Botrimarina mediterranea: one gene and its partners. The protein of the gene in region 2 interacts with the protein of the main gene of each other region in a pairwise test. Links are inferred from orthologs where the notes say so. Each region holds a gene or a part of one and is shown on either strand. Other genes may lie near its edges.

Evidence for each region. The genes of interacting proteins can lie anywhere in the genome.
Region 1: the proteins of def (region 2) and rplV interact in binary tests that used the Escherichia coli proteins (3 or more experiments, as listed by UniProt). The link is inferred for Botrimarina mediterranea from one-to-one orthologs.
Region 3: the proteins of def (region 2) and Spa11_RS14360 interact in binary tests that used the Escherichia coli proteins (3 or more experiments, as listed by UniProt). The link is inferred for Botrimarina mediterranea from one-to-one orthologs.

What each region holds. Positions count from the first base shown.
Region 1 is NZ_CP036349.1:5,635,122-5,640,653, reverse strand. Bases 2,606-5,513 are described here. They hold rplV (50S ribosomal protein L22), read left to right. Parts: upstream 2,606-3,850; coding sequence 3,851-4,177; downstream 4,178-5,513. Other genes in these bases: rpmC (50S ribosomal protein L29), read left to right, coding at 5,432-5,513; rplP (50S ribosomal protein L16), read left to right, coding at 4,904-5,320; rpsC (30S ribosomal protein S3), read left to right, coding at 4,270-4,965; rpsS (30S ribosomal protein S19), read left to right, coding at 3,485-3,754; rplB (50S ribosomal protein L2), read left to right, coding at 2,606-3,432. Outside these bases: rpsJ (30S ribosomal protein S10), read left to right, coding at 135-452; rplC (50S ribosomal protein L3), read left to right, coding at 685-1,353; rplD (50S ribosomal protein L4), read left to right, coding at 1,434-2,096; rplW (50S ribosomal protein L23), read left to right, coding at 2,174-2,488; more of rplB, read left to right, coding at 2,569-2,605; more of rpmC, read left to right, coding at 5,514-5,532. UniProt on the Escherichia coli protein: This protein binds specifically to 23S rRNA; its binding is stimulated by other ribosomal proteins, e.g. uL4, bL17, and bL20. It is important during the early stages of 50S assembly.
Region 2 is NZ_CP036349.1:5,369,547-5,377,606, reverse strand. The notes cover bases 2,597-5,468. They hold def (peptide deformylase), read right to left. Parts: upstream 4,391-5,468; coding sequence 3,803-4,390; downstream 2,597-3,802. Other genes in these bases: Spa11_RS20625 (vWA domain-containing protein), read left to right, coding at 4,611-5,468; fmt (methionyl-tRNA formyltransferase), read right to left, coding at 2,729-3,664. In the rest of the region: aceE (pyruvate dehydrogenase (acetyl-transferring), homodimeric type), read right to left, coding at 1-743; lpdA (dihydrolipoyl dehydrogenase), read right to left, coding at 887-2,311; more of Spa11_RS20625, read left to right, coding at 5,469-5,564; Spa11_RS20620 (MotA/TolQ/ExbB proton channel family protein), read left to right, coding at 5,836-6,555; Spa11_RS20615 (ExbD/TolR family protein), read left to right, coding at 6,773-7,204; Spa11_RS20610 (ExbD/TolR family protein), read left to right, coding at 7,201-7,671; Spa11_RS20605 (hypothetical protein), read left to right, coding at 7,881-8,060. UniProt on the Escherichia coli protein: Removes the formyl group from the N-terminal Met of newly synthesized proteins. Requires at least a dipeptide for an efficient rate of reaction. N-terminal L-methionine is a prerequisite for activity but the enzyme has broad specificity at other positions.
Region 3 is NZ_CP036349.1:3,742,535-3,747,962, forward strand. What follows is about bases 20-2,823. They hold Spa11_RS14360 (aspartate-semialdehyde dehydrogenase), read right to left. Parts: upstream 2,027-2,823; coding sequence 1,013-2,026; downstream 20-1,012. Other genes in these bases: Spa11_RS14350 (hypothetical protein), read left to right, coding at 20-195; truA (tRNA pseudouridine(38-40) synthase TruA), read right to left, coding at 211-1,008; Spa11_RS14365 (HTTM domain-containing protein), read right to left, coding at 2,321-2,823. Outside these bases: more of Spa11_RS14350, read left to right, coding at 1-19; more of Spa11_RS14365, read right to left, coding at 2,824-3,328; Spa11_RS14370 (hypothetical protein), read right to left, coding at 3,325-4,029; Spa11_RS14375 (TIGR03000 domain-containing protein), read right to left, coding at 4,258-5,355.

The DNA.
Region 1 (5,532 bases), 260 kb from region 2 along the record:
GGGCCTCCCCTCAGCAGGACTAAACATCTGCCGAAGCGGTTCGCCCCGTCCCTGGCGGCGAGCCTCCCGCAGTAAGCAAGCATTCCCGCTCGGGGCCCTACGGGTCTTCCTGGTGGGCAAACGAGGTAGTCAGCGTGGCTGATCAGGTTATTCGCATTCGCATGGAGGCGTACGACCACTCGGTCCTCGACCAGAGTGCCGCCGACATCGTCGACACCGCGAAGCGGACGAACTCCGTTGTTCATGGCCCGATCCCGCTGCCAACTCGCATCGAGCGGTACACGGTCATTCGTGGCCCGCACATCGACAAGAAGTCCCGTCAGCAGTTCGAGATCCGTACGCACAAGCGTCTGATCGACATTGTTGACGCGACCGCCAAGACGATCGAAGCCCTGAACAAGCTCAGCTTGCCGGCGGGTGTCGATATTAAGATCAAGGCCACTGCCGGCTGACGCCGGTGGGGTGCTGAGCCAATTTTTCTAAGAAATGCCTGGAAGCAAGCTGGGTAAGCCGCTTTCCTCTCTTGGTTGAGGGGGTCGAGCGAGTCTCCCGGCCGCAACGGACCGCAACACGAACCACCGGCCGACCGCCAAAGCCGCTCGCGGCTTAGCGATGGCCCTGCCGACCGACTTCGCTATGTCAGCAAACAACCCCACTGCCGGAATCCTGGGCCGAAAGGTCGGGATGACCCAGGTTTTTGACGAGTCGGGCTCCGTGGTTCCCGTGACGGTTGTCCAGGCGGGCCCGTGTCACGTGTTGCAGGTCAAGACGCTCGATCGGGATGGCTACGAGGCTATTCAGGTCGGCTTTCTCGACAAGCCGCGTCGGCTTGCCAGCCGCAGCGAGCGGGGCCACGTCGCCAAGCTCGAGAGTAAGCGTGCTAAGAAGCGTGCCGAAGGCGGCGTCGAAGCCATCGCCAAGCCCGGCTGCGAGCCCAAGCGGCTCGTCCGCGAGTTCCGCGGCCCGGCTTCGGGTTTCGCCGGCGGCGTTGAGCTCGGCGGTGAGATCACCGTTGCGTCGCTCGAAGGTGTCGCGTCGGTGGACGTGACCAGCACCAGCAAGGGGCGCGGTTTCTCTGGCGCCATGAAGCGTCATAACTTCGCCGGCCAGCGTGCGACGCACGGCGTTAAGAAGTGCCATCGCCATCTTGGTGGCACGGGTTGCAGCACCTACCCGGGTCGTGTCTTCAAGGGGAAGAAGATGCCGGGCCAGTATGGCAATGCTCGCACAACCGTCCGCAACCAGAAGCTGGTTGGCGTCGACGTAGAAAACAATCTGCTGCTGATCCGCGGCGCCGTCCCGGGCCACAAGAACGCGTTTGTTGTCGTCCGTACCGCGAATATGTTGAAGTAACTAGTGGGCTGTGGGCAGTCAGCAGTGGGCAGTTTCTTGCTTCCTGTCCACTGCCCACTGCCGACTGCTCACTCACTGCCATGCCTAAACTCACCATTCACGATCGCAAGGGCGCCAAGGTCGGCACGTATAGTGTCGAGGCCGAGGATTTCGCTCCGTCGATCAATAAGCAGCTTCTGCACGACGCCGTGGTCATGTACCAGGCCAATCAGCGGCAGGGCACGCACAAGACGAAGACCCGCGGCCAGGTCTCGGGTTCGAAGAAGAAGCTTTACCGTCAGAAGGGTACGGGCAACGCTCGCGCCGGCCATAAGCGGTCGGGTACGCGTCGTGGCGGCGGTCATATCATGGCTATCGCTCCGCGTGACTACAGCTACCGGATGCCCCGTAAGGCTTTGCAGCTAGCGACCCGCATGGCGTTCGCTTCGAAGGTGGCCGATGATGAGCTGATCATCGTCGATGACCTGGCCTTCGAGACGCCGAAGACCCGCGACATGACGGCCGTTATCAAGGCGTTGGGGTGTGACTCCAGCTCGCTCTTGATCACGACTTCGGGCATCGACACCAATATTTACAAGAGTGCTCGCAACATTCCCCGTGTGGAAGTTTCGCCGGCTTCGGACCTCAATGCTCTGAACCTGCTCTCCGCAAAGCGGGTGCTGATCACGAAGGCTGCCCTCGACCAGCTCAAGGAAGCGGCCGCGAAGCACAAGAAGAACAAAGAAGCCGCTGCCGCTGAGTGAACTCCGGCGTCGGCCGGATTCTGACGACAAACGTCGCTGGCTCGCCAAGAGCCAACTGCTAACCGCCAACAGCTACGATGCCCCGTCACATCCCGCAAAAGACGTCGCTCACGCTTGAGCCGCACCAAGTGATCTTGCGTCCCTTGGTGACCGAGAAGGGCGTGCACCGATCGACTCGCAACAACGCCTACTCGTTCGAGGTGAACAAACTGGCGACGAAGCTCGACGTGCGGACGGCGATCGAAAAGTTGTTCGACGTGAAAGTCGTCAAGGTCGCCACGATGAACCGCAAGGGCAAGTACCGCCGCACGCGGTTCCGGATGGGCAAGACCGCCGACTGGAAGAAGGCTGTTGTCACGTTGCACGACGATAGCCGGATCGATTTCTTTTAATAGTTAACCCCCGGTCAATGACCGGGGGTTAAATGAGACGCGACGCGAAAGCCAACCGCACAAAAGCTAACCGCTTCATTATGGGCATTCGAGTTTACAAGCCGACCTCCGCTGGACGACGCAATGCGTCGGTCAGCGACTTCAAGGAGCTGACGCGCGGCGCCAAGCCCGAGAAGTCGCTGCTGCGTCCGATCAAGAAGACGGGTGGTCGCAACAACCAGGGCGTCATCACCTGTCGTCACCGCGGCGGTGGTCACAAGCGACGTTACCGTCTGATCGACTTCCGTCGGAACAAGGACGGGATGATCGCCGAGGTGGATTCGATTCAATACGACCCGAATCGTTCGGCGCGCATCGCGCTCTTGAAGTACGAGGACGGCGAGAAGCGTTATATCATCGCTCCCGTTGGCCTGACGGCCGGCGATAAGGTGATGTCGGGCGAGGATGCTCCGGCGAAGGTTGGCAACTGCCTGCCGCTGGCGAAGATTCCTCTGGCGACCGTTGTGCATAACGTCGAAATGCGGCCCGGCCGCGGCGGCGTCATGTGCCGCGCCGCCGGCACCAGCGCCACGCTGATGGCACGCGAAGCGGGTTGGGCGCAGATCTCGCTCCCCAGCGGTGAGATCCGCCGTATTCCCGCGAACTGCCGGGCGACCGTTGGTTCGACCAGCAACCCCGACCACAGCGCCGTCCGCATGGGCAAGGCCGGTCGTGTTCGTTGGTTGGGGCGTCGTCCGCACGTCCGCGGCACCGCGATGAACCCGATCGACCACCCTCACGGTGGTGGTGAAGGCCGAACCAAGGGTGGACGTCACCCCGTGAGCCCGACGGGCAAGAGCGCCAAGGGCGGCATGACGCGTCAACGTCGCAAGCCGTCGAACGCTGCGATCGTCCGACGTCGCAAGAGCCGCCGCTACGGCGTCCAAAAGTTGGTGAAGAAGTAACACTCCGTTCATTTAACCCCCGGACAATGACCGGGGGCTAAGTAAAAGACACATGAGCCGTTCGCTTAAAAAAGGTCCGTTCGTCGCCCCGAAGCTCTACCGCAAGGTCGAGAAGCTGAACGAGGCTGGCAAGAAGGACCCGATCACAACTTGGGCCCGCGCCTGCACGATCGTTCCGGAATTCGTCGGCCACACGTTTATGGTCTACAACGGCAAGCAGCACTTGAAGGTATTTGTCACCGAGGACATGGTCGGTCACAAGCTCGGCGAGTTCTCACCGACACGCAGCTTCCGAGGTCACGGCGGCAAGGGCAAGAAGTAAAGGATAGAGGTTAGAGGCCAAAGGTTAGGAGTCGCCTAATTGAGCGATTCGCCAGCACCAGCCCTAACGACTAACCGCTAACCGCTAACAGCGACTATGGCTTACCGAGCAACACACAAACACGCCCGCATCAGCGCCCAGAAGGTTCGCCCCTTGGCGGACCTGGTCCGGGGCAAGCGGGTGGATGACGCCTTGGCGATCCTGAAGTACCAGCCGCACCGGGGCGCCCGGATGTTGGAGAAGGTGATTGCGAGTGCGTTTGCCAACGCCGAAGATCGGGGCGCGCCCAACCGCGCAGGCCTCAAACTCGTCGAGGTCAAAGTCGACGGAGGGCCCATGTTCAAGCGAGTCCAGGCGGGTTCGCGGGGTATGGCCAAGATCATCCGCAAGCGATTCAGTCACATCACAGTTGCTGTTGAGTAGCGTGCCACGCGAGTAATCGGCACCGGCTCGCAATCGACAGCACACACGACACGATTCCTCCGGCTTCAAGCCCTCAGACTCCCGCTTAAACAATGGGTCAAAAGGTTAATCCGATCGGCTTCCGCACCGGCATCATGCTGGATTGGAAGAGCCGTTGGTACGCGTCGAAGAAAGAGTTCGCCGACCTGCTGATCGAAGATCAGAAGATTCGCGCCTACATCAGCAAGAAGTACAAGTCGGCCGGCATCCCGTCGATCGAGATCGAGCGTACACGTGACGAGGTGAAGGTCGTCATGCACGCCGCCCGTCCGGGCGTGATCATCGGTCGCAAGGGTTCCCACGTCGAGCAGCTCCAGGACGAGCTGCAGGCGCTGGTGGGCCGCCGCATCAACTTGAAGATTGAGGAGATCTCCCGCCCCGAGTTGGAAGCCCATCTCGTTGCGGAAGATATTGCCGAGCAACTCGCCAAGCGGGCGGCCTTCCGCCGCACGATGAAGCGGGCGCTCGAGCAGACCATGGAAGCCGGCGCCAAGGGGATTAAGATCCAGATGGCGGGACGGCTAGGCGGCGCCGAGATGGCCCGTCGCGAGAAGCAGATTGCCGGGTCGATGCCCTTGAGCACCTTGCGGGCCAAGATCGACTACGGTTTTGTTGAGGCGATGACCCCGCAAGGCCACATCGGCATTCAGGTGTGGATCAACCAAGGCGAATACGAGGACCAGAACAATGGCGCTGATGCCCAAGAGGGTCAAGCACCGAAAAAGCCAAAGAGGGCGTATAAAAGGTAACGCCACACGCGGCAATCGCGTGATCTATGGCGAATTCGGCTTGCAGGCTGTCGAGGGTGGCTGGATCAGCGCCCAGACAATCGAGGCCGGTCGTATCGCGGCGCAGCAGTATGTGCGTGGCGAGGGACGCCTTTACATCCGCATCTTCCCGGACAAGTCGGTAACGTCGATCCCGCTCGAAACCCGTATGGGTAAGGGTAAGGGTGAACCGGATTTCTGGGCGGCGGTGGTGAAGCCGGGCACGGTGCTGTACGAAGTGGCCGGCATTTCGGAGGCGGCGGCGAAGATTTGCTTTGCCCGCTTGGCTCACAAGATGCCCGTCCGCGTCCGGATGGTCCGTCGCGAAGCAATCTGACCAATGGCGGTCGGCTGTTAGCCATCGGCTATCGGCCGACGGCAAGACCAGTCGACAGCCAAAAGTCCCGTGCCGGCCAACAGCCGGCAGCTGATAGCCGACAGCCAAAACATGACCAAAGCCAACGAACTTCGTGAGATGAGCGACGAGCAGCTCGCCCTCACGGTTGAGGAAGCGGCCGACAAGCTCTTCCGCCTGCGTATTCAGTCGCA
Region 2 (8,060 bases):
GTCTCGGGCTCGTCGCACTCGCCGTCGCCGAGGAAGGCCCAGACGTGCTTCTTCGAGCAGTCCTTGATGCCGCGGTCGGTGAGGTACTCGTTGAAGCGGGCCTGGTAGATCGCCATGATCGGCGCGAGGCCCATCGACACCGTCGGGAACTCCCAGAACTCGGGCATCAGCCACGGGTGCGGGTAGCTAGAGAGCCCGCCCCCTTCGCCCATCTCGCGGCGGAAATTGACGAGGTTCTGCTCGGTGAGCCGGCCTTCGAGGAAGGCGCGGCTGTACATGCCCGGGGCGGCGTGGCCTTGGTAGTAGACTTGGTCGCCCGAGAAGCCGTCCTCGCCGCGGCCCTTGATGAAGTGGTTCAGCGCGACTTCATACAGCGTTGCCGAACTGGCGAACGTGCTGATGTGACCGCCCGGCGAAGCGGGGTCGCGGTTGGCGCGGGTGACCATCGCCATCGCGTTCCAGCGGACGTAGCTCTTGATGCGCCGCTCCAACTCGCGGTCGCCCGGGTAAGCGGGCTGATCCGTCCGGGGGATCGTGTTGACGTAAGGCGTCGTCGCCGTGAACGGCAACTCGACGCCGCTCCGCACCGCGGCCGACTCGAGCGCAGCGAGCAGTTCTTGCGCGCGCTCGGGGCCACGGTTCTCCAGGACATACTCGAGCGATTCGAGCCATTCGCTCGTTTCGACCGGGTCCACGTCGTTAGGAATCGGCGAGGCGGGAACTTTGGCGTTGGCGCTGGCCATAGGAGTACCTAGGTCGGATTAACCACAGAGCTCATCGAATGCCCAATGACCAAATCCCAATGACCAATGCAGCTAGTTTCGAGCATTGGTCATTGGGGCTTGGTCATTGGTCATTCATAGATTCTCACTCGGTGGTGGACTCTTTACTTACGTTTTGGCTTGTAAATCTCTGTCGCCGTGCCCAGGTGGACTTCGCCGGCGAAGGCGATCGTTTCGCTGAGCGTTGGGTGCGGGTGGATCGAGCTGGCGATGTCGTGGACGTTGCAGCCCATCTCGATGGCGAGCACGGCTTCGGCGATCAGCTCGCCGGCGCCGGAGCCAACAATGCCGCAACCCAGCACACGCTCGGTCTTAGGGTCGATGATCCACTTGGTGAGGCCGTCGGTGCGGCCGTTGGCGGTCGCCCTACCAGAGGCCTGCCATGGGTAGGTGGCGACCTCGACCTCGCGGCCCGCCTTCTTGGCTTCCTCGACGGTGAGGCCGGCCCACGCGATCTCGGGATCGGTGAACACGACGGCGGGGATCGCCTGGGCGTCGAACGCCGACGGCTTGCCGGCGATCACCTCGGCGGCGATGCGGCCCTCGTAGGCGGCCTTGTGGGCGAGCATTGGGTCACCCGCCACGTCGCCGATCGCGAAGATGTTCGGGTCGCTGGTCCGCTGCTGCGTATCGACCTCGACGAAGCCGCGCTCGTTGACCGTGACCTTCGTGTTCTCCAGGCCGAAGCCCTTCGACACGGGCCAGCGGCCGATCGAGACCAGCACGCGGTCGAACTTGACCGTGTCGTTCAGCTCGGGACCTTCGATCTGCACCTCGACCTTGTCGCCCACATCCTTGAGCCCCGCCACCTTATGATTAAGCAGCACGTTGGCGAACCGCTCCTTCACCCGCTTGGCCAGCGGGCGGACGAGGTCACGGTCGGCGCCCGGGAGCAGGCCGTCGGCGAGTTCGACGACCGTCACCTTCGAGCCGAGCTCGTGGTAGACCGTCCCCATCTCGAGGCCGATATAGCCGCCGCCAACCACCAGAAGTGACTCGGGGATGTCCACCAGCGCCAGAGCGCCGGTCGAATCCACCACGCGCGGCGAACCAATGTTGAGGAACTTCGGCATCGCCGGGACGCTGCCGGTCGCCAGGATGCAGTAGTCGAACGTGAGCTGCTCGTCACCGACGATCGTTGAGGCGCCTTTGACGGGCTCCAAATTGAGAGTCTTCGAATCGACGAAAACGCCGCGGGCGTGGATCCGCTTCACCTTGCGGGCGTCGGCGAGCTTCGCCAGACCGCCGGAGAGGGTCTCGATAACCTCTTCCTTGCGGGCGCGGACCTTGTTGATGTCGATCGAGGGCTTCGCGAACTCGACGCCCCAGTCGGCCAGCTCCTCGGCCTCGGAGATCACCTTGGCGGTGTGCAGCAGGGCCTTGCTGGGGATACAGCCGCGTAGGAGGCACGTGCCGCCCAGACGCGGGTCGGCTTCGACGATTGTCACTTCCAGGCCAAGGTCGGCTGCCAGAAACGCAGCGGCGTAGCCGCCCGGTCCGCCGCCAAGAACTACCACCTGAGAGTGCATCGTCGATTCGGGTCCTGTAGCGGGGCCAGCAGTTGGTGGGAGGCTCTGATAGGAGAGACGCACGCCGAGCGGGCGACGTTCGGCCCCTCTCTCACCTACAAGGGAGACTCGGCTTATCGACGCTGCCGCAAGGGCGGGCTGAGCCGGCTGCGACGGTTCTGCGTCCGTCAGCGTAAATCTATTCCGCCAAAGCCGTTACAGCCCCTAGAGTTTACCCACGGCGTCGGGAGGCACAATGGGCTGAACAAGACAGGCAAACGCGACAAAAAGGGCGCTTCGGCGAGCCGGCGACGTCAGTCGTCGGAGGAACTCGGGGCCCGCTTCACTCCGACGACTGACGTCGCCGGCTCGCCGCCCCTCTCTATGTTGGGTTGTGTACCCGCTGCAACTCCGGGCGCGGACGCTCCCGGCTCCCCGTCACTCGGGTTGGAGTACGGTTCCCACGGCCAGCGCTGCCCCGCGCAGCCACTCCTCCGCCGCCATCCGTCGCTTGCCCGCGGGTTGGACCTCGAGCAGCTCGACGGCGCCTTCGCCGGTCGCGACGACGAGCCGTTTGTCGACCGCCAGCACCTCGCCGGGCAGCCCCTCGCCGGGGACGATCTCGACCCGGTCCACGGAAAGCCGCAAAGGCTCGCCTTTGGGTTGGGGTACGTACGCGTACGCCCGGGGCCAGGGCTGGAGGCCGCGGACTTGGTTCTTGATCGCCGGGGCGGGGCGGGACCAGTCGATCCGGCCGTCCTCCTTCTTGAGCCGCGGCGCCTTCGTCGCCAGTGACTTGTCTTGCGGCGTCCCCGAAGCCGTCCCGCTAGCAAGCTCGTTGACCACGCGCAGCGTGACCTCGGCGCCGAGCCGCGACAGGCGGTCTTCGAGCTCGCCGGAAGTCTCCTCGGAGCCGATCGGCGTACGGACCTCGCCAAGGATCGGCCCGGCGTCGAGCCCCGGCGTCATCTGGATGACCGCCGCGCCGGTCTCCGCGTCGCCATTGAGGACCGCCCACTGCACCGGCGCCGCGCCGCGGTACTTGGGGAGCAGCGACCCGTGCAGGTTGATCCCGCCCAGCCGCGTCGCGCCGAGGGCGTCCGGCTTCAAAATCTCGCCGTAGTCACACACAACGAGCAAGTCGGCCTCATAGCCGGCGAGCCGAGCGACCGACTCGGGCAGGTTCACGCTCTCCGGCTGCCAAAGCGGCAAGCCGAGCTCTTCGGCCGCCGCCGCCATCGGAGCGGGCGGTTCCCCCTTGCGCCCCCGCGGCGGCCGCGTCACCACGGCCAGGACCTCGTGCGCGCTGCTCGCCACCAGCGCCCGCAGCGAAGGCACAGCAAACGGCCCGGTTCCTAGAGCAACAATCCGCATCGGTTCTTCCAAAGTAGGGGAACCACAGATGGACACAGATAAACACGGATGAAAAAGGACAGGACGGCGCTGCCAAGAAATCCACTCGACGAATTTGTCTTATCTGTGTGCATCCGTGTTCATCTGTGGTTCTTTCATTTAGCAGCGGAGAGCTTCGAGTTCGGCGAGCCGCGCGAGGATCGTTTCTTCGCTCGGCACGTCGCCGGTGTTTTGGCGGCTCTGCCAGTCGACTTCCAGCTCGTAGAGGTCGTCATCGACCTCGGCCCGTTCGGTCGGCGTCATCTTGTCGATAAAGAGGATGCCGTCGAGGTGGTCGGTCTCGTGTTGGATGACGCGGGCGAGCATCCCTTCGACGGTCTCGTCGATCTCGTTGCCGGCCAAGTCGTACGCCTGCACACGGATCGACGTGTTGCGGATCATCGGCCCGCGGACCTCGGGGAGGCTCAGGCAGCCTTCGCTCATGGTCGTCTGACCTTTCCCCTTCGAGAGGACCGGGTTGATGAGCACCCGCTCATGCTCCGGCTGGTCGGGGTCGCCAGTCACGTTGATGACGAACATCCGGTAAGGAAGATCGACCTGATTGGCCGCGAGGCCGATCCCTTCGTGCTCGTACATGAGCGCGAGCATCTCCGCGGCCCAGTCCCGGAGTTGCCGATCGACCTTTGCTAGCGGCTTCGAGACGTGCCGCAGCGTGGGGTGCGGGTAGTGGACGATTTCCAGCGGCAAGACAGCGGCTCCGTGCGAAGGGCTTTTGGTGGAACGGGTAATATACAGCGTAACGGGCTGGTGATGCACTCCGGTCGCTGACGCTCCCGGCTCGCCTACGGCTTGCTGGCGAGCCGGGAGCGTCAGCGACCGGGGTGCGCCACGGACCAAGCGCCCCATCAACAACGCGCCAGCGTCGCCATTGGAGCCAACCGCCCCCCACTGCTAGTCTCCCAACCCCATGCTCGCCCCGATTACCGACCGCCGCACGCGCACGCTCGCCTGGGCGACTTCGCTCGCGGTCCACTCGATGCTCTCGGCGGGCGCCTTCTGGGCGGGCGCGCAGGGCGGGACCGAGGCGGGCGGCGACTCCGAGTCGCGCGAGATCGGCATCGTGTTGCGCGAGTCGAGCCTGCCGCCGTCGCCGTTCGAGTCCGACTCGCTCAGCGACGCCGACGTCCCCACGCCGGTGGAAGCGACGCCGATCGAGACCGCGCCGACCGAAGCCGCGTCGCTCGCGCCGAGCGCCTTCAGCGACCTGCTCGAACAACTCGTCGAACCGAAAGACCCGGGCGCCGGCCCCAAGGCGTCGGCCGGCGGCCCGAGCGCCGCGGCGTCCGCGCCATCGGGCGGGAGGCCGAAGCTGCCGATCGGTAAGGCGCGGGTCGAGTTCCTCGGCGTCGAAGGCGTCGGCTCGCGGTTCGTCTATGTGCTCGACCGTTCGATCAGCATGCAGGGCGCGCCGCTCCGCGCGGTGAAGACGCATCTCATCGCCAGCCTCGAGGGGATCGGCCCGGCGCAACAGTTCCATATCCTGTTCTTCAACTCGCGGACCTCGTCGCTCGACCTCACCGGCGGCCAACGCCGCGTCGCGTACGGGACCGACGAGAACAAGACCCGCGCCGCCAAGTTTGTCCTCAGCGTCAACGCCGATGGCGGCACCGTCCGTGAGACCGCCCTCGAAGAAGCGTTCGCCTTCCGGCCCGACGTGATCTTCTTCCTCACCGACGTGGACACGCCGATGACGGCGGGCCAGCTCGCCGAAGCGATCGCCGACGCCGCCGGCAGCGTCGCCATCCACACGATCGAGTTCGGCAAAGGCCCCAGCGACGGCCGCCGCAACTTCCTCGTGGAGCTCGCCGAAGGGACCGGCGGCCAGCACGCCTACGTCGACACGTCGATGCTGTCGCGGTGAGTGGCTGGCCCCCCCATCCGTGAGGCAGTGGGAGTGGCGGTCGTGAACGTCCATTCAGGCGTGCGAGGATGGCCCTAGAGTCGCTTCTAATCGTCCGGACGACCAAAGTGTCGACCCCGGGGTTCGGACGCGTTAAAGGGCCTCCTAGCGGCTCCTGGGGGCTCCCCCGGGAAGGCCCCGATCCGCCTTCGCGCGTCCGCGGCTTTTCGTGAGACTGGCGTCTGAGCCCCGCCGCGATGATTCGGCCCGCCCCCACGATTCTGCCAGCCTTATGCCGATCCCCCTCTTTGCCGACGCCGCCTGGGCCTGGCAGCTCATTACCTCCGGCGGCGTCGTCGGCATGGTCCTGTTGGGTCTGCTGCTGGTGCTGTCGCTGGCGGCGCTGGCGCTAGCGGTCGAGCAGTTGGTCTCGCTGCGGGTGTCGCGCCTCGTTCCCGAGGGGCTCGCCGCCCGGGTCCGCAAGCTGCTCGAGGGGGGCGACCTCGCCGGCGCCCGCAAGGCGTGCGCCGACGGCGGCATGCTGGGCGACCTGCTAACGACCGCGATCGACGAAGCGACCGAGATCGCTGACGTCGCCGCCCCCGCCTGGCCCGCGGTGGAGAAGGCGATGGAGGAAGAGGCCGCGTCGTACGCGGCCCGGCTCGCCCGGCCGCTCGACTACCTTTCGCTGATCGGCAACCTGGCGCCGATGGTGGGTCTGTTGGGAACCGTGGTCGGCATGATCTTCGCCTTCCGCGAAGTCGCCGAGACCCAGGGCGCCGCCACCGCCGCGCAGCTCGCCAGCGGCATCTACCAAGCCCTGGTGACGACGGTCGGCGGCCTGATGGTGGCGATCCCGTCGCTCGGCGCCTACACGGTGCTGCGCAACCGCGTCGATGCGATCGCCGCCGACGCCGTCGTCGAAGCCGAGTCCGCCACGCGGCCGCTGAAGCGAGCGCTGTCCGGCGCCAAGCCGATCCGCCTGCAACCACCGCCGGGCGTCATCGGATGAATCGTCACCTACCTATCGGCGTTGCCGCAGAATCCCCCCTCCCTTTTAGGGAGGGGATGGGGGAGGGTCTCGACACCCCGCAACGATGTCGGCTGTTTGGTGAGTCAGTCGTAAAGTGTCGGTACTCAACGCGGCGTTACGCAGGACGCCGCCGACCCTCCCCTAACCCCTCCCTGATAGGGAGGGGGATATTCGCCAACCTCGACGGAGGTCGGTGATGCGGGCTCCGGTTCGAGATGCGCGGTCGCGCGCCGCGGGTGAGCTGAATATGACGCCGATGATCGACGTCGTATTTCTGTTGATCATCTTCTTCCTCGTCAGCAGCCACCTCGCGCGCCGTGAGAGCCGGCTGGCGCTCGACCTGCCGACGGCGGCGACGGGGCAAGCGGACGACGACCCCTCGCCACGTCTGACGATCAACGTCGCCGCCGACGGCGCGTTGTCGCTCGGCGCCGAAGCGATTGACCCTACGCAACTCACCGAGCGATTGCGCGCTCAGAGCGAGGCCGAAGGCGACGCGCTACGGGTGCGGCTACGCAGCGACCGGGCGGCGCCGTACTCGGCCGTCGAGCCGGCACTGGCGGCGTGCGCCGAGGCGGGCGTTGAGGACATCGCGCTGGCGGTCTATGGCAAGGAGGCCCGGCGATGAAGGCGCCCGCCCTCCCACGCCGCGGCGGCGGCAACCCGATCGGCGCGGTGATGACGCCGATGATCGACGTGGTCTTCCTGCTGCTGGTGTTCTTCCTCTGCACGTCGTCGTTCGAAGAGCCCGAACAGAACCTCGCCGCCAGCCTCGTCGTCGCCCAGCAGACGCCCGGCGCTGGCGCCGCGATGACGCCGCCGCCCGAGCTGGAAGACGTGAAGATCGTCGGCGAGATGCGCGGCGACTCGACGCTGTGGACGGTCAATGGCGGGCGACAAACGACGGACCTCGCCGAGCTGACAACGCTGCTGAAGCAACTCGCCGCGATCGATCGCGCGCTACCGGTGACGATCGACGCCGGCGCGGCCGTGCCAATGCGCGACGTCGTCGGCGCGTACGATGCGGCAAGGGCCGCGGGCTTCGGTCGGGTGCTGCTCGCGGCAGATGCGCTGCCGGGGGAGACCAAGCCATGAGGTGCGGACAGTTGTTCCCCTCCCATGTAAGGGGAGGCCCTTTCTCCCAGGGAATGGGGGGAGGGGCGAGAACGCTCAATAAGGTGCGGACGGGGTACCGAACCAAATCACTCGTGCACTCGCCAAACCGAGCGACATCGTTGCGGAGTATCAAAACCCCTCCCCTAGCCCCTCCCCTGAAAGGGGAGGGGAACTACGCGCTTCGCTTGTTGCTGCTGGTAACGTTGTTTGTGGCGTCGCCCTGTAACGCTCAGCTCTCGCTCGACGCCGAGCTTGATCGCGCGGCGGCGCGGTACGCTCCGGCGGCGACGCCGGCGCCGGAGAAGGTGGACGCGCTCGTGGCCGAGGCGGCTGAGCATTATCGCGCCAAGCGTATCGACGACGCGGTG
Region 3 (5,428 bases), 1.6 Mb from region 2 along the record:
CCAGAGATCGAACGTCTCGGCAAGGTCGTTGAAGAAACCGCCACGAGCGATTGGCTCAGCGTCGCCTTCCGCCAATCGAGTAAAGGCAGCGACCGTGACGCCCTGGCCGAACTGCTACGGCAATACTTCGAGCCGGTGGTTATTGCCCTCGTTGACGAGCGCCCAATGATCGCGATGCCTCGCGAGACCGCGTAACTAAGCGGCCTGTCCTTAGGCGTACTCCACCCTCACCAAAAAAAGCCCCTGCGGGGGCGCGGTCTGTCCCGCCCTGCCCCGGTCGCGGCTGGCGAGGACTTCGGCGACCCACTCCGGCGGCTTCGCGCCGCGGCCGACCTCCACCAGCGTGCCGGCGATCGTGCGGACCATGTTGTAGAGGAAGCCGTCGCCGGTGACGGTGATGTCGATCCGCTCGCCGCCATCCGCGGGGCGCGACGTGACGGTGAGGTCGGTGATCGTGCGGACGGTGCTCGAGCGTTCCGAGCCCGTCGATTCGAGCGACGCGAAGTCGTGGCGACCGACGAGGTACGCCCCCCCCTGCCCCATCCGCTCGGTGTCGAGCTGCCCCGCGCGCCAGTGCCAGACGTGCTTACGGTCGAACAGCGGCGGCACGGGGCCGCTCAGGACCTGGTAGCGGTACGTCTTCCGCAACGCGTCGTGCGTGGCGTGAAAGCCCACCGGCGCCGGCTCGACGGCCCGAATGACCACGTCGTCGGGCAGCAGCGCGTTCAGCCCCCGCAGCAAACGCCGCGGCTCGATCGTCGATGTCGTCTCAACGCCAACGACCTGCCCCTCGGCATGCACGCCCGCATCGGTGCGACCGCTGGCGGTAAAGCAAGGCTCTTCGTGCGTGATGCTGCGCCAAGCGTCTTGCAGCACGCCCTGCACCGTCGGCTCACTCGGCTGCCACTGCCAACCGGCGTACGCCGCGCCGTCGTAGGCGACGGTGAGCTTGAGCCAGTGTGTCGGCCTAGCCTGCGAACCTTCGTTAGCTACGCCGTTGTCGCCCACCGATTCACACCGCCGCCCCGTTGCGGACCAGCAGCTCGGCGATCTGCACGGCGTTGGTCGCGGCGCCCTTGCGCAAATTGTCGCTCACGCACCAGAACGCCAGGCCGTTTTCGCATGAGAGGTCTTCGCGGATGCGGCCGATGTAGGTGTCGTCGTCGCCGTCGCAATCCTTGGGCATCGGGTACTTGCCGCTGGCGACATCGTCGATGACCTTGAGGCCCGGCGTCGCGGCGAACAGCTCACGCGCCTCTTCGACGGTGATCTTGCGCTCGGTCTCCACCAGGATGCTCTCGCTGTGGCAGTTGCTCACCGGCACGCGGACGCACGTCGGGCAGACCTGGATCGACTCGTCGCCGAGGATCTTGCGGGTCTCAAAAACCATCTTCATCTCTTCCGACGTGTAACCGGCGTGCTTGTGCGAGCCGATCTGCGGGATGAGATTAAACGCGATCGAATGCGAGAAGGTCTCCGGCGTGAAGTCGGCGCCGTCGAGCGCCGCGCGCGAAGCGTCAACGAGCTCTCGCTGCCCCCCTACCCCGGCGCCGCTGGTGGCTTGGTAGGTGCTCACGATCACGCGGCGGACTCGCCCCGCGTCGTGCAGCGGCTTCAGTGATTGCACCATCTGGGTGGTGCTGCAGTTCGGGCTAGCGATGAGGCCCTGGTGGGTAAACGCCGCCTCGGGGTTCACCTCGGGGATCACCAGCGGGACGGTCGGGTCCATCCGCCAGAAGCCGCTCTCATCGACGACGATGCAGCCCGCCGCCTTGGCCCAGGGGACGAACTCCTTGGCGACCGGGTCGGGCGTGCTGCCGATCGCCAAGTCGATGCCTTGGAACGCCTCGGGCGTCATCTCCTCGACCGTGTACGACTTGCCCGCGAACTCAATCGTCGTCCCCGCCGACCGCTTGGACGCCAAGAAGCGAATGTTCTTGTAGGGAAACTCACGCTCCTGAAGCAGCTTGCGGATGATGCCGCCCACGGCGCCGGTGGCGCCAACGATCGCGATGGTCTCGAACACGGGGAAGAGTCTCTGCTGGGTGTTATTGGCCCTGGGGCCAATTGGCTAGTTGGCGCCCCCTACGATTGGGGCGGCCGTTATCGGGGTAAGACCGCATTTTAGGCGGCGGGTTCGCGCGGAACCAGCGGTGGGGGAACCGCCAAGACGCCAGGAGCGCCAGGGATCGCCAAAAACAAACGAAAAGGCACTCTGCGGGCCGGGAGACGTCAGTCCCCGGAGGGAAGTGGGTACCCGCTGCAACTCCGGGGACTAACGTCGCCCGGCTCGCCTTCCATTTCTAGTGCAGCCCGGCGGTTACTCCTTCGTCTTCTCTTTTGGCTCTTTCGGCTTCGGCTTGCTGGCCAGCATCCCGCCGGCCCGTTTGCTGATGGGGTCGAGCACACCCCGCACCAAAGCGACCGGCAGGAACGCGGCGTTCATTGTGAGCATCGCCAAAGCAAACTCGGGCATTCCCATCGCCAGGCCGATGAACGCGTGCACGCCGACCGCCGTGAGCAGCACCCACGGCCGGGCCCAGCGGCTCCAGATCAGGCAGCAGTAGAACAGCTCGAAGAAGACGGTGCCGTGGGCGAGCAGCTCCGCCATCCGCAGGTGCCCGGCGAGCCACGTCATGTCGAGCGAGCGATACTCGACGTTGGCGACCGACATCCAGATCGACTCGCCTGTCCACCACATACGGCCCTGCAGCTTGCCGAAGCCGCCGAAGAGGTAGATCACGCAGAGGTGCAGCTGGATGAGCCGCAAGGCGAGATTCGCCGTCCACGACTCATCGACGTAATCGGGGTCGGCGTCCTCGACGCCGCGCCGTATCCGCAGCAGGCGATCCACGCTGTACCGCGCGCCGCACGGGCCGAGCATCACGTACATCGCCAAGAAGCAGTTGATCTTGTCGAGGCCGAAAAACGCCCCCGGCGTGACGTGCAGCGCATAGCTCAGCGCCGCCAAGAACGACCAGACCGCGACCGTCCGGCTGAAAAGCCCGATCGTCAGCAGGAAGAAGACAATCAGGCTCATCACATGGAACGTCCAAACGGCCCACGGCGCCTGCAAGAAGTCGAAGAAATTGACGCCGATCCGCGGATCGGTCATCCGCTCGTGTAGCTCTGGCGGGACCCATCCTTCGGAGCCGAAGAACGCCATGAGGCCAAAGGACCACACAAGGTGCGTCCAGAAGAGCAGCAAGCCGGTCACGACGCGGATCGCCGACAGCACCGCCGGGTCCGCGGGCCGAAACCAGAAGTCGTCCCACGCCGCGGCGAGATCGGCGAAGTAGGTCTTCACAGCTGCCAGGGCGGCTTTCATAGCTCCTCCCCGATCGGCAGCTCTTCCGACGTTTGCGGTTCGCGTTCCGGTGGCGCCGGGACGGGCAGCGGCTCTTCGAGCGACGCCGCGGTCTCTTCAACTCGAGTGATCGTTTGAAACATCTCCGGGGCGTTCGGATCAACGCCCTCCAGCACAGCGCGTGGCGGCAAGGGATTGTGGATCACGCACTCGACCGTGGCGCGGGCGCCGCCATTGGCTCGCAACAACTGCCTCGCATACCCGCGCAGCATCAGTCGCAGCCACTCATCGGGATTGATGTCGGGCGGACCATTGCCCGCCTGGTCGGCGAGCATCATATGGCGGTGGTAATAGAGCCGCGGCCGCTGCGCCGTTTTGTTGGGGAGCGAACCCTCAGCAACAACGGCGCCCGCTTCATCGGTGACCGTGTAGCGCAGCACGTGATTGCGCGGCGGGTCGGGGCCGAAGAAGTGGTAGCCCTGATTGAGATAGAGCGAGTCGGAGTACCAGCGCACGTAGGGCGAGGTCCCGATACGCGACACGAGAATGGACGTCGGCTCGATCGCCAGCGGCGAGATAAAGACAGCGAAGAGATGCCAGACAACGGCAAAGCTAACGGCGATTCGAACCCAGCGAGCGGGTTGCCCGACGGGCGCCGTGCTAGCCCCCCCCTGCCCCGCTGCCGGGGGCTGACGGTCCTTGGGTTTGCCCGATTTCGCCATGGCTATTCGAGGGGGGGCCGAGTGGTGCGTAGGCCCTAGGAGATAGGCGAAGTCGCCGATCTAGGCAACGCCGGTCGCATGGCGGTGGAATGACTGACTCGCCGCTCGCGGCTTAGCGCGGACGGACTCTCACCGCTAAGCCGCGAGCGGCAAACAAAAAACCCCCGCAGCGACAGGGAGTCGCTGCGGGGGTTTCGTTGATTGCTAGCTTGAGCTGCCGATCACCCTTCAGCGAGCGGCGACTTGATCAACGCTGCTGGCGAAGTCGAACTCCAGGTGCTGCGACTCGCCACCCACCAGGGTGATGGTCTGCTCCTGCGTCTTGCCATCAACCATCACGGCGACGGTGTAGGCGTCCCACGTCTCGCCCTGCGGCAGCGTGCTGGTGATGTACTCACGCTCGGCGCCCGACTGCTGTGTGGTCACGCCGGCGAGGGTGACCTTCGCATTGGCGGGGACCGACAGCGTCAGCTTGGTCTTGGCGGTCTCGGGCTTCTTGGCGACGGGGTCCGTCTTACCGAAAGCCAGTTCAGCCGTGCCGCCGCCAATGAGCGTGGCGATCTTCGAATCGACGACCTTCTCGCCATCGGCCTCGTATTCGACGCGGACGCGGTACTGGTACGACTCGCCCTTGTTCAGGCCGTGCGAGACGTAGTTCCGCATGGTGCCGGTGCTGGTCGTCTTGTGATCGTTGACGAACACGACGGCGTCGGCCGGGACCTGGACGCGGAGCGAACCGCTGGTGGCTTCTGCCTTGGCGACGACAACGCCAGCGGAGCTGGTAGTCGAGGCGCTCTCGTAAATCACGTGGCCGCCGTACGAGCCGGTGCTGCCGTGCGAGCCCGTTGAGCCGTAGGAGCCCGTCGAGCCATGCGAACCCGTCGAGCCATGGCTACCGTACGACCCTGTCGAGCCGTGCGAACCCGTGCTGCCGTACGAGCCGTAGCTGCCGTGCGAAGCGTGACGAGCCGCACGACGGGCGGCGTGGCGGGCGTGCATCCGGGCGAACAGACCGCCACCGTGCGAGCCGTAGCTGCCCGTCGAACCATAGGAGCCCGTCGAACCATAGGACCCGGCTGAGCCGTGCGAACCCGTGGAGCCGTAGCTGCCGTACGAGCCCGTCGATGCGTAGCTGACCGAATAACCACCGTACGAACCACGGCTGCCGTACGAGCCCGTGCTGCCGTAGCTGCCATGGGACCCCGCACTGCCGTAGGAGCCATACGAGCCGTAGCTGCCATGGCTCGCCCAGAAGGCGTCGGCCGGGAGGCCGAAGGAAACGCTAGCCGCAACCGCGGCGGCCGTCAGAAGCGAGCGACGAAGCATGCTGGAGCTCCTCATGTCTGCGAAAATCTTCCGGTGAATGAACCAGGCAAAAGCGGGTCGCCTGCGCCGATGA